Regions from separate parts of the Acidovorax radicis genome, predicted to be linked through region 1. Evidence: predicted binding sites of a transcription regulator. Region 1 holds the regulator's gene; each other region holds the start of a gene.
What was found. The regulator sigma-54, encoded in region 1, starts transcription at its own class of promoters, with help from an activator protein. The targets are predictions, from matches to a motif close to TGGCANGNAANCTGCTTT.
Positions count from the first base shown of each region.

Region 1 (9,644 bases):
GCAGCGGTGCGTGTCTTCGGGCACGCACCGTTTTTTTTGGGGAAGGCGGCACCGCGGTATGGACGAGTGTCGCTGAGCCCGTCTCGCCGCATGTGCAGGGTGCAGGGCTGGGGTCGGCTCGTTCAAGCACAATATCTGCCAACCCTGTCTCTGCCAATCCGCGTGTTTCACAGCGGCGCTTCAATGGATACAGGGCATTACAAGGAACGCTCATGACCCTCGAAGCCATCCTGGCCGCCCTGCACGTGGTGGCGATCCTGACCTTTGTGGTCTTTTTGTCCAGCCAGGCCGCGCTGTGCCGCATCGAATGGCTCAACGCCGCCGTGGTCGAGCGCTTGGCCCGGCTCGATGTGATCTATGGCGTGGCGGGGGTGGTGATGATCGGCAGCGGCATAGCGCGTGTCATCTGGGGGGTCAAGGGTGCGTCGTGGTACCTCTCGCAGCCGCTGTTTCACATCAAGATCACTATCGTTCTGGCCATGGTCATCTTGTCCTTCGTTCCATCGCTCGCCTTTCGCCGCTGGCGTCGCGACCTGCTGAGCACGGGAGCCCTGCCCGGTGCGCCAGAGGTCGCCAAGGTGCGCCGCCTCGTGATGACCCAGTCGCACGTATTGCCGGTGGTGGCGGTGATTGCCGTCTTCTGGGCCCGCGGCTGGTAAGCGCTGCCATGGGCGTGCGTTAGCCGGTCAGACTGAACGCTGTCTGGCTCGGCCGATGCGTGTTTTGAAATGAAAAAAGCCCGCCCGGATTGCACCGGCGGGCTTTGGGATAGCAATGCGTGGGTTGAGCGATTACTTGCTCAGGCATTCCTTCATGAAGGCCTTGCGCTCATCGCCCTTTTTACCCTTGGCATCCACGTTACAGGTCTTCATCTTGGTTTGCTGCGTTGCCGGCTTGTCGGCAGACAGGCATTCCTTCATGAAGGCCTTGCGCTCGTCGCCCTTCTTGCCAGTGGCTTCGGCATTGCAGGTCTTCATCTTGCTTTGCTGCGTGGTGGGGGCCTTGGCTGGCGCGGAGGCGGCGGCGGCGGGGGCATCGGCAGCATGTGCCGTGGCCATGGAGAGGGTCAGGCCAATCGCGGTCATCAGGGAAAGCAGTTTCTTCATGTAATGCTCCTGCAAGGTGGGACAGAGCCCCTGGGTGAAGTGCCACCCAAGACGGGCTGTACAGCATAACGCCTGGGACGAGAATCCGGATGACGGCCGACCCGTAGAATCCGCACATGCTCTCCGTCAAACTGGAATTGCTCGCGGCGCTCGCCGGCGAGCTGGAAAAACTGTCTCCCGGCGCCGCTGCGCGCGCCGCTTTTGAATCGCCCAAGGTGGCCGCCCATGGCGACTTTGCGTGCACCGCCGCCATGCAGCTGGCCAAGCCGCTCAAGCTCAACCCGCGTGCGCTGGGTGAGCAGCTCAAGGCGGCGCTGGAGGCCACACCTGCCTTTGCGCGCTGGGTGCAGGCCATCGACATTGCCGGGCCGGGTTTTCTGAACATCCGTCTCCAGCCCGCTGCCAAGCAGGAAGTGGTGCGCGAGGTGCTGGCCGCTGGTGAGCGTTTTGGCCACCAGGCTGGCAATGGCCGGCAGGTGCTGGTCGAATTCGTCTCGGCCAACCCCACGGGCCCCCTGCATGTGGGCCACGGCCGCCAGGCTGCGCTGGGCGATGCCATCTGCAATCTCTTTGCCACCCAGGGCTGGAAGGTGCACCGCGAGTTCTATTACAACGACGCGGGCGTGCAGATCCAGACGCTGACCAACAGCACCCAGCTGCGCGCCAAGGGCTTCAAGCCTGGTGACGAATGCTGGCCCATCGACCCAGAGAACCCTGCGAGCAAGGCGTTCTATAACGGCGACTACATCCAGGACATCGCCAACGACTTCCTCGCCAAAAAGACCGTCAAGGCCGACGACCGCGAGTTCACCGCCAGTGGCGACGTGCAAGACCTCGAATCGATCCGCCAATTTGCCGTGGCCTACCTGCGCAACGAGCAGGACAAGGACCTGCAGGCCTTCAACCTGAAGTTTGACGAGTACTACCTCGAGTCCAGCCTGTACACGAGCGGCCGTGTCGAGGCCACGGTGAACAAGCTCATCGCCAATGGCAAGACCTACGAGCAGGACGGCGCGCTGTGGCTCAAGAGCACCGACTACGGCGACGACAAGGACCGCGTCATGCGCAAGCAGGACGGCACCTACACCTACTTCGTGCCCGACGTGGCCTACCACATCGCCAAGTGGGAGCGTGGCTTTACCAAGGTGGTGAACATCCAGGGCACCGACCACCACGGCACCATCGCCCGTGTGCGCGCCGGCCTGCAGGCGGCCGATGTGGGCATCCCGCAGGGTTACCCCGACTACGTGCTGCACACCATGGTGCGCGTGGTCAAGGGCGGCGAAGAGGTCAAGATCAGCAAGCGCGCGGGCAGCTACGTCACGCTGCGCGACCTGATCGAATGGACCAGCAAGGACGCTGTGCGTTTCTTTTTGCTCAGCCGCAAGCCCGATACCGAGTACACCTTCGACGTGGACCTGGCCGTGGCGCAGAACAACGACAACCCGGTGTATTACGTGCAATACGCGCATGCGCGCATCTGCTCGGTGCTGCGCGCCTGGCAAGAAGCCGGTGGCGGCGATGTGGCGTCGCTCAAGGATGTGGATCTGTCGGCCCTCGAGGGCCCCCAAGCCCAGGCGCTGATGCTGCAACTGGCCAAGTACCCCGAAATGCTCACGGCCGCGGCCGACGGTGAAGCACCGCACGATGTGACTTTCTACCTGCGCGATCTGGCCGCCAGCTACCACAGCTATTACGACGCTGAGCGCATCCTGGTGGACGATGAAATCGTCAAGCGCGCGCGTCTGGCCCTTGTCGCCGCCACGGCGCAGGTATTGCACAATGGTTTGGCCGTGCTGGGAGTTTCAGCCCCAGCCAGAATGTGAGCAATAACTTAGATTATGAAAAAGCAACAGACAGGCGGGACCGTCATCGGCTTCATCGTCGGTGTCATTGTGGGCCTGGGAGCCGCTTTGGCCGTGGCGGTCTACGTGACCAAGGTGCCCGTGCCCTTCCTCAACAAGGGCAATGGCCGGGGTGTCGACATGGATGCCGCGGAATCCCAGAAAAACAAGAACTGGGACCCCAACGCCCCGCTCTATGGCAAAAACCCCGCGCGGCCCGTGACCCCAGCGCCCGCCGCCACGCCCGCCGTGGCTGGTGTGGCGTCGGCGCCCGCGCCTGGTAACGTTGCTGTCGCGCCAGTGGCTCCCAAGCCGGCCGCCAGCAAGCCTGAAGCCGCCAAAGCCGAGAGCAAACCGGGCGCAGACCCGCTGGGCGATCTGGCCGTGGCCAAGGCTGCGGCCAAGGGCAATGTGGACCCGTTTGACTATTTTGTGCAGGCCGGTGCGTTTCGCACCCAGCCCGACGCCGATGCGCAACGCGCCAAGCTGGCGATGCTGGGGTGGGAGGCCCGTGTGAGCGAGCGTGAGCAAAATGGCCGGCCCGTGTTTCGCGTGCGTGTAGGCCCCTTTACCAAGCGTGACGACGCCGAGCAGCTCAAAGACAAACTTGTCACTGCCGGGGTAGAGTCTGCGCTGGTGCGCGTGCAGCGCTAGCGCGCCAGCCAATCAATGGCCCGGTTGCTTCCACCGCGTTGTCAATGCCTGGGCCGGGCGTGTGTTGGTGAGGTCTGAACTTTTTGCGTGGGCATGGCTCACATTCCCCATACTGAACCAGGAGAGTCTTTTTCATGAAACGCCGTGAGTTTTCTTTGTCTACCGCCTCTGCGGTTGCCGCTTCTGCCCTGACGCTGCCCATGGCCCCTGCGGCGTTGGCCCAGGCCCGCCAGTTCAAAGAGGGTAAAGACTACAAGCGGCTCGACAAGCCCGTGGCACCCGAGGCGCCTGCTGGCAAGGTCGATGTAATCGAGTTCTTCTGGTACAGCTGCCCCCACTGCAACGCTTTTGAACCCACGCTGGATGCCTGGGTGAAAACAGCCCCTAAGGACCTGGCCATCCGCCGCGTCCCTGTGGCGTTCAATGCCAGCTTTGTGCCACAACAAAAGTTGTATTACGCCCTCGAAGGCATGGGCAAGCTTGACGATGTCCACGTCAAAGTGTTCCGTGCGATCCATGTGGAAAAGCAAAAACTTGCCAAGGATGATGAAATCTTTGCCTGGATCGGCAAGCAGGGCCTGGATGTTGCCAAGTTCAAGGAGGTCTACAACTCCTTCAGCGTGTCCAACCAGGTGCGCCGCGCTTCCCAGTTGCAGGATGCCTATGGGGTGGAAGGCGTTCCGTCCATGGGTGTGGCGGGCAAGTACTACACCGACGGCACCATGGCGGGCAGCATGCAGACCGTGCTGCAGGTGGTGGAATCCTTGGCTGCGACGGCCCGCAAAGGCTGAATGTTCCAGTGGCCGCACGCAGGCGTTGCAACCTGTGGCGGCTACATACCCCCTCAAAACTGCTCGCTCGCGCGGGCTTTTTTGTGGCCGGGCCACTCCAAGACAAAAAACAAAAAAAGCGGCCCCTTCGGGCGGGGGTACGCTGTTCAGCGCGGGAACATTTTGTTTTTTATACCCCTCCCGGCGGTGACGAGCCCCTGCCGCTTTGTGCACGCAAGATGCTCTGTGGTGAATGGGGGGCTTTTATTGCACGGTGGGTGCCCTTGGTGGCTACAATGACTGCAAGATTCGTGCCCTATGAAAAATCGCAGCCTCCTCCCGATCCTCCTGCTCACGGCCTTGGCCGGTGTCCATGGTGCCGTCCATGCCGAAAAGGCCGACCGCGCCAAGCCCATGAACATCGAGGCGGATGCCCTGCGCCACGATGAGCTCAAGCAGACCAGCGTGTTCACGGGCCGCGTGGTCATGACCAAGGGTTCCATCGTGCTGCGCGGTGCGCGGCTGGATGTGCGCCAGGACGCTGACGGTTACCAGTACGGCGTGGTCACGGCAGAAGCGGGTAAACGCGCGTTTTTCCGCCAGAAGCGCGACACGTTGCCGGGCGCCCCCGATGAGTTCATCGAGGGAGAAAGCGAAACCATCGAATACGACGGCAAGGCCGACAACGTGCGTTTCATCACCCGCGCCGAATTGCGCCGCTACCGGGGCTCCGCGCTCAGCGATGAGATCACCGGTGCCGTGATCGTCTACAACAACCTCACGGACGTGTTTACAGTGGACGGCCAGCGTACCCGCTCCACCAATGCAGCCGGTGATGTGCCCACCCCTGGCAGCCGCGTACGCGCAGTGCTCGCGCCCAAGGATCCGCCGCCCGGTGCTGCCGCCCCTTCGCCCGCAGCACCCTCGTCGGGCCCGGGGTTGCGGCCGAGCAACAGCCTCAGCGGCGGCGCCAAGTGAGCGCGCGGCCTGAGGTGTCCGGCGCTGACTCCCGGCCGGGCAGTCGCCTGGAAGTGCAGCATCTTGCCAAGTCATATGGCAGCCGCAAGGTGGTCAAGGACGTGTCGCTGGTCGTGCAAAAAGGCGAAGTTGTCGGGTTGCTCGGCCCCAACGGCGCTGGCAAGACCACGTCGTTTTACATGATCGTCGGGCTGGTGCGCAGCGATGCCGGCGACATCCGCATCGATGGGCACTCGGTGGCTGACATGCCTATCCACCGCCGGTCTCGCCTGGGGCTGTCGTATCTGCCCCAAGAGGCGTCCATCTTCAGAAAGCTGTCGGTGCAAGAGAACGTGCGCGCCGTGCTGGAGTTGCAGCATGACGACAACGGCAAGCCTCTGGCGCGTGCGGTGATCGAAGAGCGCCTCACCGCATTGCTGCAGGAACTGCGCGTGGAGCACCTGCGCGACTCCTCCGCGCTGGCCTTGTCCGGTGGCGAACGCCGGCGTGTCGAGATTGCGCGCGCCCTGGCCACGCAGCCGCGTTTTATCCTGCTGGACGAACCCTTCGCCGGTATCGACCCCATTGCCGTGATCGAGATCCAGCGCATCATCGGCTTTCTCAAGGCGCGCGGCATCGGGGTGCTCATCACTGACCACAACGTGCGCGAGACGCTGGGCATTTGCGACCACGCCTTCATCATCAGTGATGGCAGCGTGCTGGCCCAGGGCACACCGTCAGAGATCGTGGACAACCCCGAGGTGCGGCGCGTTTACCTCGGCGAACATTTCCGCATGTGAGCATGGTCCTCACGCAATGAAGCCTGGTCTCTCGCTGCGCGTTTCGCAGCACCTTGCACTGACACCCCAGCTCCAGCAGTCCATTCGGCTGCTGCAGTTGTCCACGCTTGAACTGTCGCAAGAGGTCGAGCAGATGCTCGACGAAAACCCCTTTCTGGACCGCACGGACGAAGAGGCACCGCGCGAAGAGTTTGGCCTGGACGCGGCCGACACGCCTGCGCAGGCCGACGACTACAGCGCCGATGATGCTCTTTATTTAGGAGCTGCTAGCGCAATCACCACAAGCGCTGAGGGCCAAAATGATGCTGAATCTTCAGGCGGCGGCGCTGAAGAACCCGACTGGAACGGCGACGGCACCGTGGAAATGGCTCCCAACGACGCCGAATGGGGCGGCGATGCGCCCGCCCGCAATCGCAACGACTCCGAAGGCGACGAGGCCGACGCCACCGAGCTGGCCCGCTCACACGAGTCGCTGACGGCCTTCTTGCATCGCCAGGCGCTGGCGCTGCGCCTGTCCGAGATCGACCGCGCCGCGCTGAGGTTTCTCATCGAGTCGCTCACCGACGACGGCTATCTTGAAGATTCACTCGAAGAGCTCGCCATCAGCCTGGCCGGTCCCGATGATCTGGCACAGATCGAAGAGCTGGTGCACCGATTTACCGTGGCCCAGCGCCTGCTGCAAAGCCTCGAACCCACGGGGGTGGGCGCTCGCAACCTCGCCGAATGCCTCACGCTGCAGCTCAACGCATTGGCCCGCGGAGAAGACGGCGACGGTGATGCCGACCCCGACACCGTGCAGACCGCGCTGCGCATCTGCCAGCAGCCGCTGGAGATGCTGGCCCGCCGCGACATCCGCCGCCTCACCCAGCTGTGTGGCGATGGCGAGGAGCGCACACGCGCCGCCATGGCCCTGATCGCGCGGCTGGAGCCCCGCCCCGGGCGCAGGTTCGTGGATGTGGAGCGCAACATCATCGTGCCCGACGTCATTGTGCGCAAAGCCGGGCGTGCCAATGGGCGCGATGGTCAGCACAACTTCATCGTCAGCCTCAACCCCGACGTAATGCCGCGCCTGCGCGTGCACGACATCTACGCTGGCGCCCTGCGCGGCCACAAGGGCGGCGAGGGCCATCAGGGCATGCAGCAGCGGCTGCAGGAGGCGCGCTGGTTCATCAAGAACATCCAGCAGCGCTTTGACACCATCTTGCGTGTGTCGCGCGCGATCGTCGAGCGGCAAAAGAACTTTTTCACCCACGGTGAGCTGGCCATGCGCCCCCTGGTGCTGCGCGACATTGCCGATGAGTTGGGCCTGCACGAATCCACCATCAGCCGCGTCACCACCGCCAAATACATGGCCACGCCGATTGGCACCTACGAGCTGAAATATTTCTTCGGATCGGGCCTGGGCACCGAGACCGGTGGCAATGCATCGAGCACCGCCGTGCGCGCGCTCATCAAGCAGTTCGTGGCGGCCGAGAGCCCCACCAAACCATTGTCCGACAGCCAGATCGCCGAAATGCTCAAGGAGCAGGGCATTGAATGCGCGCGCCGCACCGTGGCCAAATACCGCGAGGCGCTCAAAATTGCGCCAGCCAATCTGCGCAAGGCGCTGTAGCCGATTTCTTTCAGGGCGGCGCGCATGAAGGCGCGGCGCACGTTACAAGTGCGCAGCACTCGGCCAAGTGGCGCCAGTGCCGCACCTAACGAGCTGGCCCTGTATCCCCGTACGTTTTCCCTCTGACACCGCCCATGGCACGCATCGTTTTTGACCTCCATTCGCACTTCGGTTTTGCCACCGAAATGCAGATCTACATCAGCCACGTCAACCAAGGCGGGCATCTGGACAACGCGCAACTGCTGAGCCTCGTGTCCGAAGCGCGCGTGCGGTTTTTCCAGTCGCTGGGTTACCCTGAGGCCGACGTGGGTGGTTTGTCCATTGTGGTGGGCGACATCGTGGCGCAGTACAAGTCCGAGGGCTTTCATGGCGAGACGATGTGTGTGGAGATGACCCCATCGGATTTCAACCGTTATGGTTTCGATCTCGTGTTCCGAATGACTGAAAAGTCCCGGCGCCGCGAGGTGGCGCGCGGCAAGATTGGCATCGTTTTCATCGGCAGGGCCGGCCGCAAGGTGGCGCCTATTCCCGACTCCATTCACCAATTGCTGCTGCAGCGTGCGGCGTCCGGCGGCACCCCTGCCGCCCTTTGAACGATGCGCGTATCCTTGCATCCCGTCTTATGAACCAACTCCAACTTTTCCTCCCCTGCGCCGCCGGCGTCGAGAGCTACCTGGCCGACGAAGTACACGCCATCACCGGCCTCACGGGGCAAGACCTGCTCATGGGCCGCGGCGGTGTGCTGCTGAAGGCCTCATGGCGCGATGCGCTGCTGCTGAACCTGCACAGCCGCCTGGCCCAGCGCGTGCTGGTGCAGCTGGCGCACCGCCCGTACCGTTCCGAGAACGACCTGTATGCCGCCGCGAGCGATGTGGCCTGGGAGATCTGGTTCACCACGCGCCAGACCTTCAAGGTCGAAGTGACGGCGCAGCACAGCCCGCTGCAGAGCCTCAATTTCGCGGGCCTCAAGGTCAAGGATGCGGTGGCCGATCGCTTTCGCGCCAAGAGCGGCGTGCGCCCCGATGTGAATACGCAGTGGCCCGATGTGCGCATCCACCTGCACCTGACCACCGACGAAGCCACCATCTACATCGACACCTCGGGCGAGCCGCTGTTCAAGCGCGGCTGGCGCAATGTGAGCGAAGGCGGGGCCAAGGGTGATGCACCCCTGAAAGAAACCCTGGCTGCCGCGATGATCGCCGCCAGCGGGTGGGACCCGCTGGGCGACAACCCCGTTCCTTTGTACGATCCCTGCTGCGGCAGCGGCACCATTGCCATCGAGGCCGCGCAGATCGCCTGCCGCATCCCGGCGGGTTTGCAGCGGCGCTTTGCCTTCGAGAAACTGCTGCCATTCCAGTCGCATGTCTGGGATGCTATTAAAAATGAAGCTGAAGGTGCAATCCAGGAAAGCGCTGTACCCATATTTGGCAGTGATATTGCGTTTCGGATGGTTGACTTTGCCGAGCGCAATGCCGAACGTGCCGGTGTGGCGCATGCGGTGCAACTGCGCGGCGGCGACGCCTTGCAGCGCATGCCGCCTTGCGAGCAGCCCGGCGTCATGCTGCTCAACCCGCCTTATGGCGAGCGTATTGCCGCCGCAGGCGCTGCGGGGCGCAATGCGGGCGAGCGCGCTGCCGACCGTGCCCAGGGCATGGCTGTGGGCCGTGAAGAGGCACACACCGAGGATGGTGGCGAGTTCTTCGCTCAACTGGCCGCCCACTGGAAGAAGAACTACAGTGGTTGGACGGCCTGGATGCTCACCCCCGACCTCAAGCTGCCCAGCAAGATGCGCCTGAAGGAATCGCGGCGCGTGCCCATGTGGAACGGCCCCATTGAATGCCGCATGTTCCGCTTCGACATGATCAAGGGCGCGGTGCGCGACCGCGCCGCCAAGGTGCCTC
Region 1 is NZ_CP075184.1:4,575,937-4,585,580, reverse strand. It holds gene KI609_RS21030 (DUF2214 family protein) at 213-659, shown strand; gene KI609_RS21025 (PsiF family protein) at 792-1,106, opposite strand; gene argS (arginine--tRNA ligase) at 1,223-2,932, shown strand; gene KI609_RS21015 (SPOR domain-containing protein) at 2,948-3,604, shown strand; gene KI609_RS21010 (thiol:disulfide interchange protein DsbA/DsbL) at 3,739-4,395, shown strand; gene lptA (lipopolysaccharide transport periplasmic protein LptA) at 4,693-5,352, shown strand; gene lptB (LPS export ABC transporter ATP-binding protein) at 5,349-6,131, shown strand; gene KI609_RS20995 (RNA polymerase factor sigma-54) at 6,148-7,743, shown strand; gene KI609_RS20990 (acyl-CoA thioesterase) at 7,878-8,336, shown strand; gene KI609_RS20985 (THUMP domain-containing class I SAM-dependent RNA methyltransferase) at 8,366-9,644, shown strand, end outside.

Region 2 (9,644 bases), 720 kb from region 1:
CGCGGCCGGTGAGCATCATGTCTGTCATGCGCGCGGCGCCGATGAGCTTGGGGATGCGCACCGCACCGCCGCCGCCCACGAAGATGCCGCGCGAGCCCTCGGGCAGCGCGTAGAAGGTGGATGCATCGGCCACGCGGATGTGGCAGGCGCTGGCCAGCTCGAGCCCACCGCCCACCACGGCGCCATGCAGCGCGGCGATGACGGGCACGGGGCCGAACTGCACGCGCTCCAGCGCGGCATGCCACATGCGCGAGTGGTGCAGGCCCTGGCCGGCGTCGCGTTCTTTCAGCTCCGACAGGTCGAGCCCGGCGCAGAAGTGGGGGCCCTCGCCGTCAATGACGGCGGCACGCACGGTGCCGGGCATTTTTTCGAACAGGTCGCGCAGCGCCAGGATCAGGCCGTCGTTGAGCGCGTTGCGCTTGGCGCTGCGCGTGAGGCGGATCACGGCAACTTCCTGCTCGTCGCCGCGCAGCTCGAAATGGATGTCTGGATGGATCATGAAGGCTTTCTAGATGGTTGAATTGTGGTTATAGTTCATAATCAATTCAAGCAAGTACGCTCTGTTTTTCGTCAGTACTTACCCTTGATCTGCATCATGTACTGTGGTGCGCAATCACGGACAGTACGGCGCAAAAGCAAGCCAACCCAGGAGACACGCATGGACCACGCCAATCTGATTGCCATCGACATCCACACGCACGCCGAGGTGAGCTGCTGGAACCCGTTCGACAACTACGGCGAGGAATACGACCGCGCCGCCGACAAGTACTTCAAGAACGGCCGCCGCCCCACCATTGCCGAGACGGTGGCGTACTACCGCGAGCAGAAGATTGGCCTGGTGATGTTCACCGTGGACGCCGAGTCCAAGATGGGCCGCCGCCGCATCCCCAACGAAGAGATCGCCGAGGCCGCCAAGGCCAACAGCGACATGATGACGGCCTTCGCCAGCATCGACCCGCACAAGGGCAAGATGGGCGCACGCGAGGCCCGCCGCCTGATCGAAGAGTTCGGTATCAAGGGCTTCAAGTTCCACCCCACGGTGCAGGCCTACCACCCCTACGACAAGATGGCCTGGCCCATCTACGAAGTGATTGCCGAATACGGCATGCCCGCCATCTTTCATACCGGCCACAGCGGTATCGGCAGCGGCATGCGCTGCGGCGGCGGCTTGCGGCTGGAGTACAGCAACCCCATGCACCTGGACGATGTGGCCATCGACTTCCCCGACATGCAGATCGTGATGGCCCACCCGAGTTTTCCGTGGCAGGACGAGGCATTGAGCGTGGCCACGCACAAGCCCAATGTGTGGATCGACCTGTCGGGCTGGAGCCCCAAGTACTTTCCCAAGCAGCTGGTGCAGTACGCCAACACGCTGCTCAAAGACCGCATCCTGTTCGGCAGCGACTACCCGCTCATCACGCCCGAACGCTGGATGAAGGACTTCCAGGAAGCAGGCTTCAAGCCCGAGGTCATGCCCGGCATCCTCAAGGGCAATGCGGTGCGGTTGCTGGGGCTGGACAAGCCCCAGGCGGTGGCTGCCGCTTGATACAGCCAGGCCCGCTGCGGCCGCCTGGTCAGTCGTAGACCTTTTGCAGCAGGCGGATTAGCGTCTTGCGCTCGGTGGCCGTGAGGCGGGCCGTGGCGTCTTCCTCAAGGTGCGCGGCGGTCTGCTCTGCCTGTGCCGTCAACTCCACGCCTTGAGGGGTGAGGTGCACCCCCATGGCGCGTCCGTCGCTGGGGTGGGGGCGGCGCTCGATCAGGCCGCGCCGCTCCAGCGAGGCAATCAGCCCCACCATGTTGGGCGGCAGCACGTTGAGCGTGGCGCACAGTTGGCGTGACGTAACGCCGGGGTTGTGCGCCACCAGCGAGAGCACCGAAAAATCCACCACCTTGAGCCCATACACCGCCATGCGCTGCATGAACACGTCAATGATGGACAGCGATGCACGGCGCGCGTTGTAGCCCACCAGCGTACGCAGATAACTGGTGCTGACCGCATCCACCGACTGGCCAGGCGCGACAGCATCCGGTTGCGCGCACGCTGGGGCATCGGGCAGGGGAAGGGGGGGCAATAGACGGGTGCGGGGGGCCATGGGGTTGAAGGGGCGGCGGTGCAGAGGCACCCCGTGCGACGATTTTAATGAAATTGGCCTGCAGGCGAGATTGATCTAGCGCGGGTAGCTATCAAAAAGGTAGCTCCTTCGCCGCTCCCCTTCACCTCACCTCGTCTGTCATGGCCTGGCGAGCTTCCGTGAGCGAAGCGACACCCCACCTTCACACCAGGCGAGCCTGAACCACCTTGGCGAGCCAGTCCATCACCACCCGCACCCGCTGGGGCAGGTGGCGCCGGTGGGCATACAGCAGCGTGACGGGCATGGGCGGCGGAGGGTGTGCGGTCAGCACGGGCACCAGCAGGCCTTGCTCCACCAGGTCTTGTGCACCCAGGAGCGGCACCTGGATCAGGCCCAGCCCCGCAAGGCAGGCGCCCAGATAGGCTTCGGCGCTGTTCACGGTGACGCGGCCTGCCATGGGCAAGAAGGCGGCGTTGCCGCCCTCCATCACCTCAAACCCTGCCGAGCGGGTGCCCAGGGTGCTTACGTAATGCACCAGTTCGTGCTGCGCCAAGTCGTCCAGCGTGCTCGGTGTGCCCCTTTGGGCCAGATAGCTGGGGCTGGCGCAGGTGGCCACCCGCACATGGCCCAGTGGCCGCGCCACCAGCCCGGGTTCGGCCACCGGGCCCACGCGGATCACGCAGTCAAACCCCTCGCGTACCAGGTCCACGCGGCGGTCGGTGCTGCTCACTTCCACCTCCAGCTGCGGGTGGCGCTGCAGCAGTTCAGGCAGTGCTGGCAACACCATGTGGCGCGCCACGCCCGTAGACATGTCAATGCGCACCCGGCCGCGCAGCGCCGTGCCCTCGGGCTGGTGGAACATGGCTTGCAGCTCGTCCACATCGTCCAGCAGGTCCTTGCACCGGTCGTGATAGGCCTGCCCGTCCTGGGTGAGCTGCACGCGCCGCGTGGTGCGGTGCAGCAGGCGCGTGCCCAGCTGGGCCTCCAGCTGCTGCACCGCCAGGGAGGCGCTGGCTTTGGGAATGCCCAGCACCTGCGCCGCCTGTGTGAAGCTGCTCAGCTCTGCCACGCGGGCGAAGATTTGCATCTGATCGAGAGGGTTCATTGTTTTCAATAATTGGACAATCAATCCAATTTTGCGCTGTTTATCCGGTGGATGGATGTCAATAAAGTGCCCATCTGTTCCGGCCACGTTGGGTGGCCGGGCGTATGACACCCCCAAGGATTCAGCCATGACATCAGCTTCCACTTCTTCAAATCCGGTGGCCTCCATCGTTCTCATTACCGGCGGCAGCCGGGGCCTGGGCCGCAGCGCGGCACTGGCCGCCGCCCGCAGCGGCATCGACGTGGTGCTGACCTATCTGAAGCAATCCACCGAAGCGCAAACCGTGGTGGCCGAGATCGAACGCCTGGGCCGCCGTGCCGTGGCCCTGCCGCTGGACGTGGGCAACGTGCGCAGTTTTGAGGGGTTTGCCGGCGAGCTGGCGCAGGCCCTGAAGACCCACTGGCAACGCGAGCGGTTTGATTTTCTGGTCAACAACGCTGGCATGGGCGTGCATGCCCCGATCACCGACACCACCGAAGCGCAGTTCGACGCGCTGGTGAATGTGCATCTGAAGGGGGTGTTTTTTCTCACGCAGCAATTGCTGCCGTTGATGAACGATGGCGGACGCATCCTGAATTTTTCGTCGGGCCTGGCGCGTTTTGCCTTGCCGGGCTACGGCGCCTACGCAGCCATGAAGGGCGCTATCGAGGTGCTGAGCCGCTACCTGGCCAAAGAGTTGGGCCCGCGCGGCATCGCCGTGAATGTGGTGGCCCCTGGTGCCATCGAAACCGACTTTGGCGGCGGCGCCGTGCGTGACAACGCCGAGCTCAATGCCTACGTGGCTACCCACACCGCACTGGGCCGTGTGGGCCAGCCCGAAGACATTGGCCCGCTGGTGGCAGCCCTGCTGCAACCGGCCACACGCTGGGTCAACGCACAGCGCATTGAAGCGTCGGGTGGCATGTTTCTTTGAGCCTGGGGTGAGGGCCGCCACGGGCGCGCAGGCAACACCAGGCCGGTCGCACGGGTCTGCAGCAGCCTTCAGAACGTGTTCACGATCTCAGCCCGGCGCACGCAACACACGGCGGTATTGCACCGCCTCGGCGACATGGCTGACCTCGGTGGTGGGCGCGCCTGCCAGGTCGGCGATGGTGCGCGCCACCTTCAGCGCCCGGTGCGTGCTGCGGGCCGACCAGCCCAGGCGCGCTGCAGCGACGTTGAGGAACTTGGCCGCTGCTGCGTCCAGGTGCACGTGGTCGTCGATCTCCTGGCCCTGCAGCGCCTGGTTGGTTTTGCCCTGGCGGGCCATGGCCAGGGCCCGCGCACGCTCCACCCGCTCGCGCATGGTGGCCGTGGCCTCGCCTGCGGGTGCCTGCACCAGTTGGTCGGGCGGCAGGGCGGGTACTTCCACATGCAGGTCGATGCGGTCGAGCAGCGGGCCGCTGAGTTTGCCCTGATAGCGTGCCACCTGGTCGGGCGTGCACCGGCAGGCGCGCTGGGGCGAGCCCAGAAAGCCGCAGGGGCAGGGGTTCATGGCCGCAATCATCTGAAACCGGGCCGGAAACTCTGCCCGCTGCGCCGCCCGCGAAATGGTGATGTGCCCGGTCTCCAGGGGCTCGCGCAAGGCCTCCAGCGCTGCCCTGGGGAATTCCGGCAATTCATCCAGAAAAAGCACGCCCTGGTGGGCCAGCGAAATTTCGCCGGGCCGGGGTGGAGAGCCGCCACCCACCAGCGCCACCGCACTGGCGGTGTGGTGCGGTGTTCCGGTGGGCCGGCGGCCCCAGGTGTCGGGGCTGAAACGCCCGGCCAGGCTGGCGATGGCCGCGCTCTCTAGTGCTTCTTCGACCGTCATGGCAGGCAGCAGCCCCGCAAAACGCAGCGCCAGCATCGACTTGCCCGAGCCGGGCGGGCCTGCCATGAGCACGCTGTGCCCCCCCGCCGCCGCAATCTCCAGCGCGCGTTTGGCGGCGGCCTGGCCCTTGACGTCGGCCATGTCGGGGCCGGTGTTGCTCACCGCCATGGGGGTGGCCTGCAACCGTGTCCAGCCGTCGTTGGGGATATCGGCATCGCCACCAGCCACGCTGCCCGGTGGCAAAAAGGCCTGCACCACATCCAGTAGATGGCAGGCGCGCACCACTTGGGCGGCGGGCACCAGGGCCGCTTCTTCGGCGCTGCCGGGCGGCAGCACCAGTTGGGCGTCGATCTGCTGCGTTTGCAGCGCCAGGCTGGTGGCCAGCGCGCCCCGCACGGGGCGCAATTCGCCGGACAGCGACAGTTCGCCCGCGAACTCATACCCCGCCAGTTGCGCGCCATCGATCTGCCCGCTGGCCGCGAGGATGCCCAAGGCAATGGGGAGGTCGAAGCGGCCGGAATCCTTGGGCAGGTCGGCAGGGGCGAGATTGACGGTAATGCGCTTGTTGGTCGGGAACTCCAGCCCCGCGTTCTGCAGCGCCGAGCGCACGCGTTCGCGGGCTTCTTTGACCTCGACCTCAGCGAGACCTACCAGGGTGAAGCTGGGCAGGCCATTGGCCAGGTGCACTTCAACGGTGACCGCAGGGGCCTGCAGCCCCACAAGCGCGCGACTTTGCACCAAAGCAAGACTCATGAAGTAGTTTCTCCCCAGATGGGTGCGTTTTATGGGCTTTTAGTGCGTCCCGGCAACGCATTGCACCAGTTGGGTGCTGGGTGGCGGGCCCGCGTTGCCTGACTGTACCGGCGTTTGTTGTAACTCGGCGCAACAAGGCGAAGAGCGGTCGCCATGCAGTGTGGCACGGTCCATGCTTAAAGCGGTCATCCCTACTTTGTCCACCGGAGGAATCATGACCCACGCCATCATCAAGTCCCTGGGCGTTGCCCTTGTCGCAGCTCTTCCCCTGCTGGCCAGCGCCCAGCTCACTGGCAACATCAGCCTGACTACGAACTACAAGTTCCGTGGCCAGGACCAGGACACTTCCAAGGTCAAGACCGTCAAGCCAGCGATTCAAGGCGGGTTTGACTATGCCTTCGGAGAGTCCGGCTGGTACGTGGGCAACTGGAACTCCAGCGTGGACTGGCTGTCGGGCAATTCCATCGAGTCCGATCTGTATGGCGGCTACAAATTCAAGGCGGGTGGGGCGGATCTGGATGTCGGTCTGCTGACGTACATCTACCCCGGCAACAGCAACGGCAACACCACCGAGGCCTATGGCGCAGCCACCTTCGGCCCCGTGACCGCCAAGTATTCGCACACGTTGTCCAAAGACTACTTCGCCTACGCGGGGCCAGGCTTCAAGGGGCGCAACACAGGCTATCTGAACTTTGCGTTTGCGCAGGAAGTGGCGCCCAGCATCACGCTGAAGGCCTCGGTGGGTTTCACCCGGTTTGCGAGTGACATCACCGCGCCGAATTACATGGATTACAGCGTGGGCGCGGCCTATGACTTCGGCTCGGGCCTGTCGCTGGGCGGTGCCGTTGTGGGCGCCAACAAGAAGGACTTTTTCGGTCCCATCAACAAGTCCCGCGTGATCGTCACGCTGACCAAAACCCTGTAAATCTCGCAGGACTGACGCCGACAAGGATGCACAAAGCGCGTGCCCACAGGGTAAGCGTCTTGCCTGAACCCGTTTTGCGTCAGTCGTATCTCAATGGGCGCCAGCGGCGCCCCGACCGGAGGATTTCCCAATGAAAATGGTGACAGCCATCATCAAACCCTTCAAGCTGGACGAGGTGCGCGAAGCGCTCTCGGACATCGGCGTGCAAGGCATCACGGTAACCGAGGTCAAGGGTTTTGGCCGCCAAAAGGGCCACACCGAGCTATACCGCGGCGCGGAATACGTGGTGGACTTTTTGCCCAAGGTGAAGATCGAGGCCGCCATCTCGGACGACCTGGTCGAGCGCGTGATCGAGGCCATCGAAAACGCAGCACGCACCGGCAAGATCGGCGACGGCAAGGTGTTCGTGACCCATTTGGAGCAGGTGGTGCGCATCCGCACCGGCGAAACCGGCAAGGAAGCCCTGTAAGGGCCCGCCGCATCACACGAAACAAGAGAAGAAACGCCATGAAAAAACTGCTTGCTTCCTTTATCCTGGGGCTGAGTCTGCTGTCGGGTGGCTCGGCTGTGTTGGCCCAAACCCCGGTCAGCCCCGCCATCCCAGCCTCCGAGGCCACCGCGGCGCCCGCTGCTGACGCGCCTGCCGCTGCGGTCGCGGCGCCTGCGGGGGCAGCCCCTGTTGCTGCGCCTGCGGCCCCCGTGCCCAAGATCGACTCGGGCGACACCGCCTGGATGTTGACCTCCACCTTGTTGGTGATCTTGATGACCATCCCGGGCCTGGCACTGTTCTATGGCGGCCTGGGCCGTTCCAAGAACATGTTGTCGGTGCTGGTGCAGGTCTTCGTGATCTTCTCGCTGATCTCGTTGCTGTGGGCCATCTATGGCTATAGCCTGGCGTTCTCTGGCGAGGGCAAGTTCTTCGGCGGGTTCGACAAGATCTTCCTCAAGGGAGTGACCCAGGAGACCTTTGGTGCACTGATCACCATCCCCGAATATGTGTTCTTCGCGTTCCAGGGCACGTTTGCCGCCATCACCGTTGCACTGGTGGTGGGCTCGTTTGCCGAGCGCATGAAGTTCGCTGCGGTGCTGATTTTCGCGGTGCTCTGGTTCACTTTCAGCTATGTGCCCATGGCCCATATCGTGTGGGGCGGCGGTCTGCTGGGTGCTGACGGTGCGCTGGACTTTGCCGGTGGCACGGTGGTGCACATCAACGCCGGTATCGCCGGTCTGGTGGGTGCCTACATGGTGGGCAAACGCATCGGCTTCGGCAAAGAGGCGCTCACGCCCCACAGCCTGACGCTGACCATGGTGGGTGCATCCCTGCTATGGGTGGGCTGGTTTGGCTTCAACGCCGGGTCTGCCGGTGCTGCCAACGCCAACGCTGGTCTGGCATTCGTGAACACGGTGCTGGCCACTGCTGCAGCCACGCTGTCGTGGATCGCCGGTGAAGGCCTGCACAAGGGCAAGGCATCCATGTTGGGCGCGGCCTCTGGTGCGGTGGCAGGCCTTGTGGCCGTGACCCCCGCCGCCGGCTTTGTCGGCCCCATGGGCGCCATCGTGCTCGGCCTGCTGGCTGGTGTGATCTGCTTGTGGGGTGTGGGTGGCTTGAAGCGCCTGCTCAATGTGGACGACGCGTTTGACGTGTTTGGCGTGCACGGTGTGGGCGGCATTCTGGGCGCCATCCTGACCGGTGTGTTTGCGTCGCAAAGCCTCGGCGGCACCGGCGGCCTGACCCCCGACACCTTTGCCATGGGCGCTCAGGTGTGGATCCAGGTCAAGAGCGTGTTGTTCACCATCGTGTGGTCGGGTGTGGTGGCCTTCATCTCCTACAAGATTGCCGATCTGCTGGTGGGCCTGCGTGTCTCGGAAGAAGCGGAACGCGAAGGTCTGGACATCACTTCACACGGCGAAACGGCGTACAACCGCTGATACCGCTGGCATCCACGTGCTGCGGTGTCTGGTGGCACCGCAGCGTGGCAACAAAAACAAGCGAGTTACTCCTTCAGGTGTTTCGGCCCGCCGGCAACGGCGGGCCTTTTTGCGTAGACACGTTGGCCCTGCGGGTTTGCTTGCGCGGCCCACAGCGATTTGCACGGGGGGCGTTCAAAAAATTCACACGCTGTATCGGGCTGCCCTGCGGCCGCTGCCGCTACGATGCGCAGATGGATTCCACTCTTGCATCGATTGCTGACCGTGTGCGCGCCGCTGCGGCCGACCAGACCCCTTTGCGCATCCGGGGCGGGGGCACCAAAGACTTCCACGGGCTGGCCCTGCATGGCGAGGTGCTCGACACCCGGGGCCTCAGCGGCATCGTGAGTTACGAGCCCAGTGAGCTGGTGGTGACGGTGCGTGCCGGAACCCCCCTGGCCGAACTGGAAGCCGTGCTGGCCGGGAACGGGCAGTGCCTGCCGTTTGAACCCCCCCACTTTGCGCGTGGCCCCGAAGACGCGGCCACCGTGGGCGGCATGGTGGCTGCCGGCTTGTCAGGCCCGGCCCGCGCCAGTGTGGGCGCGGTGCGCGACTACCTGCTGGGTGTCACGCTGCTCAATGGGCGTGCCGAGCTGCTGACCTTTGGCGGCCAGGTCATGAAAAATGTGGCGGGGTACGACGTGTCGCGCCTTATGGCGGGTGCCTGGGGCACGCTGGGCCTGCTCACCGAGATCAGTCTCAAGGTGCTGCCCATCGCGCCCGCCGAGGCCACGCTGCGTTTTGAATGCAACCAGGCCGACGCCTTGCGCAAGCTGCACGCCTGGGGCGGGCAACCCCTGCCGCTGAACGCGAGCTGCTGGGTGCAGGACGGCAGTGCCGGTGCCGGCACGCTGTATGTGCGCCTTCGTGGCGCGGTGGCGGCGGTAGAGGCTGCCTGCCGGACGATGGGGGGCACCCGCATGGACAACGCCACCGTGGCCCCCGACTGGGCGGCCTGCCGTGAGCAGACGTTGCCCTGGTTTGCGGCCCGCGCCACACAGCCAGGCCATGCGCTGTGGCGGTTGTCCG
Region 2 is NZ_CP075184.1:296,132-305,775, forward strand. It holds gene KI609_RS01265 (crotonase/enoyl-CoA hydratase family protein) at 1-499, opposite strand, end outside; gene KI609_RS01270 (amidohydrolase family protein) at 659-1,546, shown strand; gene KI609_RS01275 (MarR family winged helix-turn-helix transcriptional regulator) at 1,575-2,093, opposite strand; gene KI609_RS01280 (LysR family transcriptional regulator) at 2,275-3,177, opposite strand; gene KI609_RS01285 (SDR family oxidoreductase) at 3,305-4,090, shown strand; gene KI609_RS01290 (YifB family Mg chelatase-like AAA ATPase) at 4,178-5,722, opposite strand; gene KI609_RS01295 (TorF family putative porin) at 5,937-6,647, shown strand; gene glnK (P-II family nitrogen regulator) at 6,778-7,116, shown strand; gene amt (ammonium transporter) at 7,155-8,576, shown strand; gene glcE (glycolate oxidase subunit GlcE) at 8,810-9,644, shown strand, end outside.
Region 2: the regulator sigma-54 is predicted to act here: its motif matches at 5,884-5,901, upstream of KI609_RS01295 (TorF family putative porin).

Region 3 (9,644 bases), 1.0 Mb from region 1:
GTGCCGCTGCTGCTCTGGTTCAGGCCCTGGCAATAGAGGCTGAGCGTGGCTTTCGATGTGGCAAACCACTTGGCGGCGGTGGTCAGGTCGGCCACGGTGATGCCGCATACCTGGGCCACGCGCTCTGGAGTGCAGTCGCGCACCAACGCCTTGAGTTCGTCAAAGCCCATGGTGTGCGCGGCGATGTAGGCGGTGTCGACCCAGCCCTCCCACAGCATGATGTGCATCATGCCGTTGAACAGCATCACGTCGCTGCCCGGCTGGATGGGCAAGAACAGGTCGGCCATGCCAGCCGTGTCTGTGCGGCGCGGGTCGGCCACGATGACCTTCATGCCCGGGTTGGCGGCGCGCGCGTCTTCGATACGGCGAAACAGGATGGGGTGCGCCCAGGCCACATTGCTGCCCACGATGAACAGGCACTGCGCGTGGTTCACATCGTCATAGCAGGCGGGTGGGGCGTCGGCGCCCAGCGTCTGCTTGTAGCCCGCCACGGCGCTGCTCATGCACAGGCGCGAATTGGTGTCGATGTTGTTGGTGCCGATCAGGCCCTTGGCGAGCTTGTTGAAGACGTAGTAGTCCTCGGTGAGCAACTGGCCGCTGACGTAGAAGCCCACGGCGTCGGGGCCGTGTTGGGCGATGGTTGCTGCGAATTTTTCGGCGGCCAGGGTGAGGGCGGCGTCCCAGCTGACGGGCAGGGCGGCCTCGTTGCGCTGTGCGCGGTGCAGGGGGTGCAGCAGGCGGGTTTGCAGGGTGACGGGGCTGGTAGCGGTGAGGTGCAGGGTTGAGCCCTTGGTGCACAGGCGGCCAAAGTTGGCGGGGTGCGTGGGGTCGCCGCGCACGCCGGTGATTTGCGCGCCTTCGGATTCGATGATCACGCCGCAGCCTACGCCGCAGTAGGGGCAGGTGGATTGGGTTTCTTGCATGGCGTGGTTTTTTTGGTGTTTTTGGCTTCTAGCGCTTATCTTTCAAGCGCTAGAAGCTATTGTTTTGATAGTGTTTGGTTTTCCTGCTACCCGTTCGGGTTGAGCTTGTCGAAGCTGGGGCGTGCTGGTTGTGAAAGCATGCTGGGTTTGAGGGCGGGAGCCGGGTTGTCGCCCCGGCGGGCGAGGTACTTTTCTTTGCTTCGCCAAAGAAAAGTACCCAAAAGAAAGGCGACCCCCAGTCTGCGACCCCTTCGCTGTGCGAAGGGGCAAACCTGCGTCGGGGCGGTTGCGGGGTGCGCCGTGGAACTCGCTTTGCTGCTGCGCAGCGCCGCTCAGACAACCACGGCGAGTCAGAGCACGAAGCACGCGCGCTCCGACGCGCGTGCCACCCCACAACCGCCCCGCCGCAGGCTCAGCCAGCAGGGGTGGGACAGCCGAACATCCATTCGGGCCATTGCTTCGCTCGGCCCAGGCTGCGCAGCGCGTGGCGCTTGCGCCCGCGAGGTGGGGCCGAGCAACGCGATGGCCCGTGTGGATGTCCGCTCCCCCGGGTTCCCTTCTGTGTGTGCCGAGAAGCGCAGGGCAGGGGGGGCGTGCGTGTGCCGCAGGACACACGCACTTCGTGCACTGGCTTGCCGCAGTTGTTTGAGCGGAGCGCGCAGCGCGCAGTGAGTTCTGCGGCGCACCGCCTGACCGAGCATCGCAGGTTGCCCGCAGCGCAGCGAAGGGACGCGCACAGTAGGGTCGCCCTTTCTTTGGTTCCTTTCTTTCGGCGACGCGAAAGAAAGGGGCTCGCCCGCCGGGGCGACATCCCGGCCTCCGCCCTAAGCGACGGCACGCGATCAAAAAAGGCAACCCCGGAAACATCTCAAGCCCCCACAGCCCTGCGCGCAGGCCCCGCGATGGGCCGCGTCAAATCCGTAGCCACAGAAACCAGCTCCAGCGCATCCAGATACACCGCTCCCTCCTCCACCTTCACCGCAAACTTCGGCGTGCACCCCTCATCCGGCGCAGCCGCCTGCCCGTCGCACAAGCCAATCGTCCAGTTGTGCATGGGGCAGGCCACCTGCGTGCCAAACACAATGCCCTGGCTCAGCGGGCCACCCTTGTGCGGGCAGCGGTCCAGCAGCGCAAACACGCCGCCCGCATCGTTGCGGAACACCGCCACATCCAGGCCTTTGTCGCGGGCCACGCGGCGCGAGCCCAGCACGGGGATGTCGTCCACGCGGCAGATGAGCTTCCATTCAGGGGTCGGGTTGTTGGTGGTCATGGAAATGGTCCTTGGTGTTGTTCGGTGGGGTGTCGGTGGGCGGATGGGGGGCCGTCGCAAGGCTGGCTTCAGCTGTTGCCCAGCGCTGCATACAGGCCTGTCACGCGGTCCATGCTGGCCAGCAGGTTCTCGCTGCTTACAAACACTTCAGACACCTGGCGGAAGGTGTTGCTGCCGTTGCCCAGGCGCTGCAATGCGGCGTCAAAAAAGACCCACTGGCCGTCGGCCAGCAACAGCTCTTGCCGGATGCGGGCGGTGGCCTGCGGCGCGTTGCGCAGCAGCTCGGTGGCGCTGATGAATTCATCGCGCGCCTTGGCGATTTCGGTGGTGGCGGTGGCGGTGTCCACCCCCAGCATGGCCGACAGGCAGAACTTGGCCATGCGCTGGCTCAGCATGCGCTGGCGGCCTGCCACGTTGACCAGCTTGCCCACGGGCTTGCCCGAGGCCGCCTCGTACTGCACCGTGCCCTGGTGGGCCAGGGCCAGCACCTTGGCGTCGGTCTGCAGCAGGGCGGCAGTGCCGTCGCGCGATGGGGTGGAGCCCAGCAGGGCGGCCTTGTGGTCGGCCCAGGCGCCTTCGAGCTTCACATAGGTGTCGCGGATGGGGGCCGACGGTGCATAGGCCTTGAGCTCACCCAACTGGCGTTCGAAAAGGGCCATGGATTGGTCCAGCACGGTGCGGGCTGCCGGGGTGTCGGCTTTGTGGGCCAGTGCCAGCCAGGCCTTGCTCATGCGCTGGCTCAGCATGCGCTGGCGGCCTGCCTTGTTGATGGCGTCGTTCAGATCGGCGACCTGGGCGTGGGCTGCGCCCGCAGGCATCAGCAAGCCCATGGCACCCCACGCGGTGGTGCAGCTTGCAGCGGTCAAAAGAGTGCGGCGATGCATGTGGTGGCTCCCGTGGTGGTCAGGCGCCCAGGGGCACAAACTGGCGCGTGTCCACCGCTGCCTTGTCAAACTCGAACCAGGGGTCGGGCTCGCCGTCCAGCGCAAACTGCAGCTGCTCCCACAGCGCCTTGCGGCCTTCGTGGTCTTCGAGAATGCGCTTTTTCACATAGTCCAGGCCCACGCGGCTCACGTAGTGCACGGTGCGCTCCAGGTACCAGCCTTCCTGGCGGTACAGCTCGCAGAACGCGCCGGTGTACTCCAGCACTTCCTCGGCGGTTTTGAGCTTGGTGAAGAAGTGCGCCACCTCGGTCTTGATACCGCCGTTGCCGGCCACATACATCTCCCAGCCGCTGTCCACGCCGATGATGCCCACGTCCTTGATGCCGGCCTCAGCGCAGTTGCGCGGGCAGCCCGACACTGCGAACTTCACCTTGTGCGGTGCATACATGCGCCACATGGCGCGCTCCAGATCTTTGCCCATCTGGGTGCTGTCCTGGGTGCCCATGCGGCACCATTCGCTGCCGACGCAGGTCTTGACCGTGCGCAGCGCCTTGGCATAGGCATGGCCGCTGGGCATGCCGATGTCCTTCCACACATTGACCAGGTCCTCCTTCTTCACGCCCAGCAAATCGATGCGCTGGCCGCCCGTGACCTTGATGGTGGGGATGTTGTATTTGTCGGCCGCATCGGCAATGCGGCGCAGCTCGTCGGCCGTGGTCTCTCCCCCCCACATGCGGGGGATGACGCTGTAGGTGCCGTCTTTCTGGATGTTGGCGTGGCTGCGCTCGTTGATGGCGCGGCTTTGCGGGTCGTCCTTGGCGTCCTTGGGCCAGGTGCTGATCAGGTAGTAGTTGACGGCGGGGCGGCAGGTGGCGCAGCCGTTGGGCGTCTTCCACTCCATAAACTTGAACACGTCGCCAATGCTGAGCAGCTTGTTGGCGCGGATCGCGTCGCGCACCGCCTGGTGGCCGTGGTCGGTGCAGCCGCACAGGGCCTTGGTCTTGGGGGTGGCGCTGTAGTCGCCACCGGCGGTGAACATGATGATCTGCTCGACCAGCCCGGTGCACGAGCCGCACGATGCGCTGGCCTTGGTGTGCTTGCGCACTTCATCGAGCGTGAACAGGCCTTTGTCCTTGATGGCCTTGCAGATGGCGCCCTTGGTCACGCCGTTGCAGCCGCAGACCTCGTCGCTGTCGGCCATGGCGGCGGCCTTGCTCTGGCCCTGGTGGCCGGTGTCGCCCAGGTGCGATTCGCCAAACATCAGCTTGTCGCGGATGTCGCTCACGCTGCGGCCGTCGCGCAGCAGCTTGAAGTACCAGCTGCCGTCCACCGTGTCGCCATACAGGCAGGCGCCCACCAGCTTGTCGTCCTTGATGACGAGCTTTTTGTACACGCCGCCAAAGGGGTCGCTCATCACGATCTCTTCGGTGTGGTCGCCGCCCTGGAAGTCGCCTGCGCTGAACAGATCGATGCCCGTCACCTTGAGCTTGGTGGACGTGAGCGAGCCCTGGTAGCGGCCGATGCCGAACTCGGCCAGGTGGTTGGCCAGCACCTTGCCTTGCTCAAACAGCGGGGCCACCAGGCCGTAGGCAATGCCTCGGTGCGCGGCGCATTCGCCCACGGCGTAGATGCGGGCGTCGGTGGTGGTCTGCAGGGTGTCGCTCACGACAATGCCGCGGTTGACGTGCAGGCGCATCTTTTCGGCGAGCTGAGTGTTGGGGCGGATGCCCACGGCCATCACCACCAGGTCGGCGGGCACCTCGGTGCCGTCCTTGAACTTGACGCTGGCCACGCGGCCTTCGGCGTTGCCCACCAGCTCTTGGGTCTGCGCTTTCATCAAGAACTGCATGCCGCGCTCTTGCAGCGACTTTTGCAGCATCTTGCCGGCCACGTCGTCCAGCTGGCGCTCCATCAGCCAGTCGCCCACATGCACCACGTTCACTTGCATGCCGCGCTTCATCAGGCCGTTGGCGGCCTCCAGGCCCAGCAGACCGCCGCCGATGACCACGGCGTGTTTGTAGGTGGCTGCCGCGTCGATCATGGCCTGTGTGTCGGCAATGTCGCGGTAGGCCAGCACGCCCTTGAGGTCCTTGCCGGGGATGGGCAGGATGAACGGGTTGGAGCCCGTGGCCATGATGAGGCGGTCGTACTCGGCGGTGATCACGTCACCGTCCTTGCTGGTGGCGCTCACCACCCGGCGCACGCGGTCCACATCGGTCACGGTGAAGCCGGTGTGCAGCGTGATGTGGTGGTCGGCGTACCACGACCAGTCGTTGAGGATGATCTCGTCGATCGTCTGCTCGCCCGCCAGCACGGGCGAGAGCAGGATGCGGTTGTAGTTGGGGTGGGGTTCGGCCCCAAACACCGTGATGTCGTACAGATCCGGGGCCATCTTGAGCAGCTCTTCCAGCGTGCGCACACCGGCCATGCCGTTACCTACCATCACCAGCTTGGGTTTTTTCATCGTGAGCCACTCCGTCGGTTCTATCGCCTGGGCGATTCGAAAAACAAAAAAGGCGTCCGCACGATGCGCCGCCGAAGTCTCGGAACCGCATGTGGGGACGCCTTCGTCCTGGCAATCCGTCTGCGCGCCGTTGCACAGGCGGGTTGCGTGACCCTTTCGGGTCGTTGCCTGCGGATAAGCAATGGCCATGCCAGTGTTTTGCACCGTGTTGGGTGCCGGGGCCAGGACGATGGGTGAAAGCGCCGCCGCAAGAGGGGGCCGCCGTTGGACGCCGGGCCGGCTGGCCGCCCTCCATCAGTGCGGTGCCCGCTCGGTGGCTTTGTGTGTAGGCGTTTGCACCACGACGGTGACACTTTGCGTGGATTGGCGACTTCTCTATTTGTAATCGAATGTTTTCAGCATTACGATGAATTGGGCGTTTCAATTGGGCGCTTCAATCGCGCGGCTTACCGCATCCATCATCCGGATGGCGCGCATCTTTCAGATGGAGGGGGTTTCATGCGCGTCAATCTGCCGGTCAGCACCCACGAATATGCGTTTCCCAAAGGCCAGACCCTGGTGTCCACCACCGATCTCAAGGGCCGCATCCTGTACTGCAACCCGATGTTCATCGAGGTCAGCGGGTACGACAGGGATGAGCTTCTGGGCCAGCCCCACAACATCGTTCGCCACCCCGATATGCCCGAAGAGGCCTACCGGGACATGTGGCAGACCATTGCCAGCGGCCTGCCCTGGTCGGCCGCCGTCAAAAACCGGCGCAAGGACGGCAGCTTCTATTGGGTGATGGCCAATGTCACACCGCTCATGCAGGGCGACCAACCCACGGGCTACATGTCGGTGCGCACCGAGGCCCGGCGTGAGCAGATCCAGGCAGGGGTGTTGGGCTGGGCTTGATTGATTTAGGTGTTTTATGGCTCTAGGGAAGCTCTTCACGAATCGGTTCTGGCTATGTCACAGCGATGCCTGAACTAAAACAGCACTCGCTTTGAGTAATGAGGCGTGCGCAGCGCACCCAGCAGGCGTTTGGCGAGGGCCATTGCCCCTATATCGGAGGCTTTACGCCCCCTGCACGCGCACCTGCCCCATGCAGGCCAGCAACTTGTGCCTTGCCATCCACAGATTGCCCAGCGCAAACAGCGTGACGATCTGCGCCGTGTTCTTCATGAGCCCCCGGTAGCGCACCTTCACGTAATGGACTGCGCAAGGGGTGGTTCAGCGACACGCGGGCGGGACCGCCGCCTCGGTCTGGTGGGGTCGATTTCCTGCGCGGGCAGGCGTGCTTGGAAGCCGGGCCCATACAGCGCAAAAAGCGCAATGACTCTCAAAAAGATAGCTGCTAGCGCTTATTTCATAAGCGCTAGAGGCCAGAAACACTCAAACAATTCAAAACAAACCTCGACCCACGTTGTCACGCATCGGTCACCCCCTGGTCACGCGTCCGGCCTGTCACGTGCTCGCTCGCACCGTCAGCTCAAACCCCAGGTCGACCGAGTTGCACTCAGGCACTTCGCCGCGCATCAGCGTGAGCAGCATGCGGGCGCTGGCTTCGCCCATCGCTGCGCGGGGGGTGCGCACGGTGGTCAGCGGCGGGGGCATCTGGTCGCTGCCCGCCAAATCGTTGAAGCCTGCAATCGCCACCTGGCCAGGCACGGCGATGCCCATGCGCTGCGCGGCCAGCAGGCCGCCCTGGGCCAGGTCGTCGTTGCAGAAAAAAACGGCATCCACGCCCGGCCGGGTGCGCAGCAATTCCTCCAGCAACTCACCGCCCAGCCGCATGGACGAGGGCTGCGCGCTCAGCAGCTCCAGCTTGGGGTCATACAGGCCCGCGTCTCTGAGGCAACGGCGGTAGCCCTCGGCGCGTTGCATGGTGCGCGGGTCGAGCTGCGCGGCCACAAAAGCGACCTTGCGGTAGCCCCGCGCCAGCAGGTGGTCGGTCATGTCGTGGCCTGCGTCGTGCTGCGAAAACCCCACGCAGTACACGCCGGGCGCCGACGTCATCTCCATCAGGTGCACGCAGGGCACGCCACTGGCGGCGATGAGGTGGCGCGCGGTTTCGGTGCGGTCAAAACCGGTCACCAGCAGGCCGGCGGGGCGGTGCGCCAGATAGGTGCGCAAAAGCTGCTCTTCTTCTTGCGGGTCGTAGTGGGTGACGCCGATCAGCGCCTGGTAGCCCAGGGGCACCAACGTGCGGTGCACCGATTCGAGAACGTCCACAAACAGCGCGTTGGACAGCAGCGGCACCAGCACGGGCACCTGCACGCTGCGCTGCGATGCGAGCGCGCGCGCGGCCGGGTCGGGCACGTAGCCCAGTTGCTCTGCCGCTTCCTTGACCCGCAACACCAACCCATGGGCCACGCCCCGCTCTCCGCGCAGCGCGCGGGACGCCGTGATCGGACTCACTTCTGCGGCCTTGGCCACGTCAGTCAGCGTGATGCGCCCGCTGGAGCGGCGTTTTGTCTCGGGTTTTTTCAAGGGATTACCCTTATTGGGATGGGTGTTGATTTGGGTAGGATAGCGCTGTCCAAAACCTTGGGCAAGGCTGCAGACCGCTTTATCGCATGTTTGGCGCATTTGCACTGGCTTTTGCAGGCACCCTGTACGGGTGCTTTTTTTGTGGATCAATGGGATAGCGCTACCAATATGAGTTTTTTGCCATCATCGGTTTTTCTGGTGGTCATGGGTGTGGCCGGCTGCGGCAAGTCCAGCGTGGGTGCCGCGTTGGCTCAGGCCGAAGGCCTGCCCCTGATCGAGGGGGATGACCACCACAGCCCCGCCAGCCGCGAAAAGATGCGGCGCGGCATCGCCTTGACCGACGCAGACCGCGAGGGCTGGCTGGCCACGCTGGGGCAGTTGCTGCAGGCGCAACCGCACGGGGTGGTGCTGACGTGTTCGGCCCTCAAGAAGGTGTACCGCGACCGTTTGCGCAGTGCCTGCCCCGGGCTGCGTTTCGTCTTTCTGGAGATTGACCGTGCGAGTGCCGGGCAGCGGGTGGCGGCCCGTGCGGGCACCCATTTCTTTTCGACCGCACTCGTAGACAGCCAGTTCGCCACGCTCGAATCGCCCGTGGGCGAGGCGGGCGTGCTGCGGCTGGATGCGTTGCTGGATCTGTCCACATTGCAGCAGCAGGCTTCGGCCTGGATTGCCACGAAGGAGGTTGCATGAGCACCCCATTGAATCCCGAGGCGGCGGCCGCTGAGCCCTTGAGCCGATTCGCCAGAACCTCCCAGGTGTTGATAGCGGGTTGCCTGGGCGTGATGGCCGTGGCCGTGTTCGTCAACGTGGTGCTGCGCTACGGCTTTGGCAGTGGCATCGCGGCGAGCGAAGAGCTCTCGCGCCTGCTGTTTGTCTGGATGGTCTTCATCGGTGCTGCGGCGGCCTACCCGGCGGGTGAGCACATGGCCTTTACCAGCCTGGCGGGGCTGCTGGCCAAACGCCCGGTGGCCTTTGGCGTGTTGACGGCGGTGATCCGGCTGCTGGTGATTGCCGCAAGCGCCATGCTGGCCTGGGGAGCCTGGCAGCAGGTGGTGGTGGGCATGGAGAGCCGGTCGGTGGTGATGGCTTACCCGGCGGCCCTGCTGCCGCTGCCCGCCTTGTTGTGTGCGTTGGCCATCGGCGTGATGGCGACCATCGAATTGATTCAACGCAAGCCGCTGGACCTTGGTCACGGCGCCGAGGTGGAGTGACCATGGGACCCGAAGCACAGGCTTTTATTGTTTTTTCGCTGGGCATGCTGGTGCTCATGGGCACGGGCATGAACATGGGCCTGGCGCTGGTGCTCACCGGCGCCGCCATGGCCTGGGTGCTCGATTTTTTTGACACGCAGCTCCTGGCCCAGAACCTGGTGGCGGGGGTGGACAGCTTTCCGCTGCTGGCGGTGCCGTTTTTCATCCTGGCGGGCGAGCTCATGAACTCGGGCGGCATCAGCCGCCGCATCATCGACATGGCGCAGGCCTGGGTGGGCCATATCCGTGGCGGGCTGGGCTACGTGGCCATTGGCGCGGCGGTGCTCATGGCGAGCATGAGCGGCTCTGCCCTGGCCGACACGGCCGCACTGGCCACCATCTTGCTGCCCATGATGCGCCAGCAGGGCTACCCCATGAACA
Region 3 is NZ_CP075184.1:3,571,471-3,581,114, reverse strand. It holds gene KI609_RS16380 (nitrate reductase) at 1-923, opposite strand, end outside; gene nirD (nitrite reductase small subunit NirD) at 1,792-2,193, opposite strand; gene KI609_RS16370 (type IV pili methyl-accepting chemotaxis transducer N-terminal domain-containing protein) at 2,262-3,077, opposite strand; gene nirB (nitrite reductase large subunit NirB) at 3,097-5,541, opposite strand; partial or broken gene KI609_RS16360 (PAS domain-containing protein) at 6,040-6,414, shown strand; partial or broken gene KI609_RS16355 (IS5/IS1182 family transposase) at 6,598-6,732, opposite strand; gene KI609_RS16350 (LacI family DNA-binding transcriptional regulator) at 6,988-8,013, opposite strand; gene KI609_RS16345 (gluconokinase) at 8,218-8,703, shown strand; gene KI609_RS16340 (TRAP transporter small permease) at 8,700-9,224, shown strand; gene KI609_RS16335 (TRAP transporter large permease) at 9,227-9,644, shown strand, end outside.
Region 3: the regulator sigma-54 is predicted to act here: its motif matches at 5,717-5,734, upstream of nirB (nitrite reductase large subunit NirB).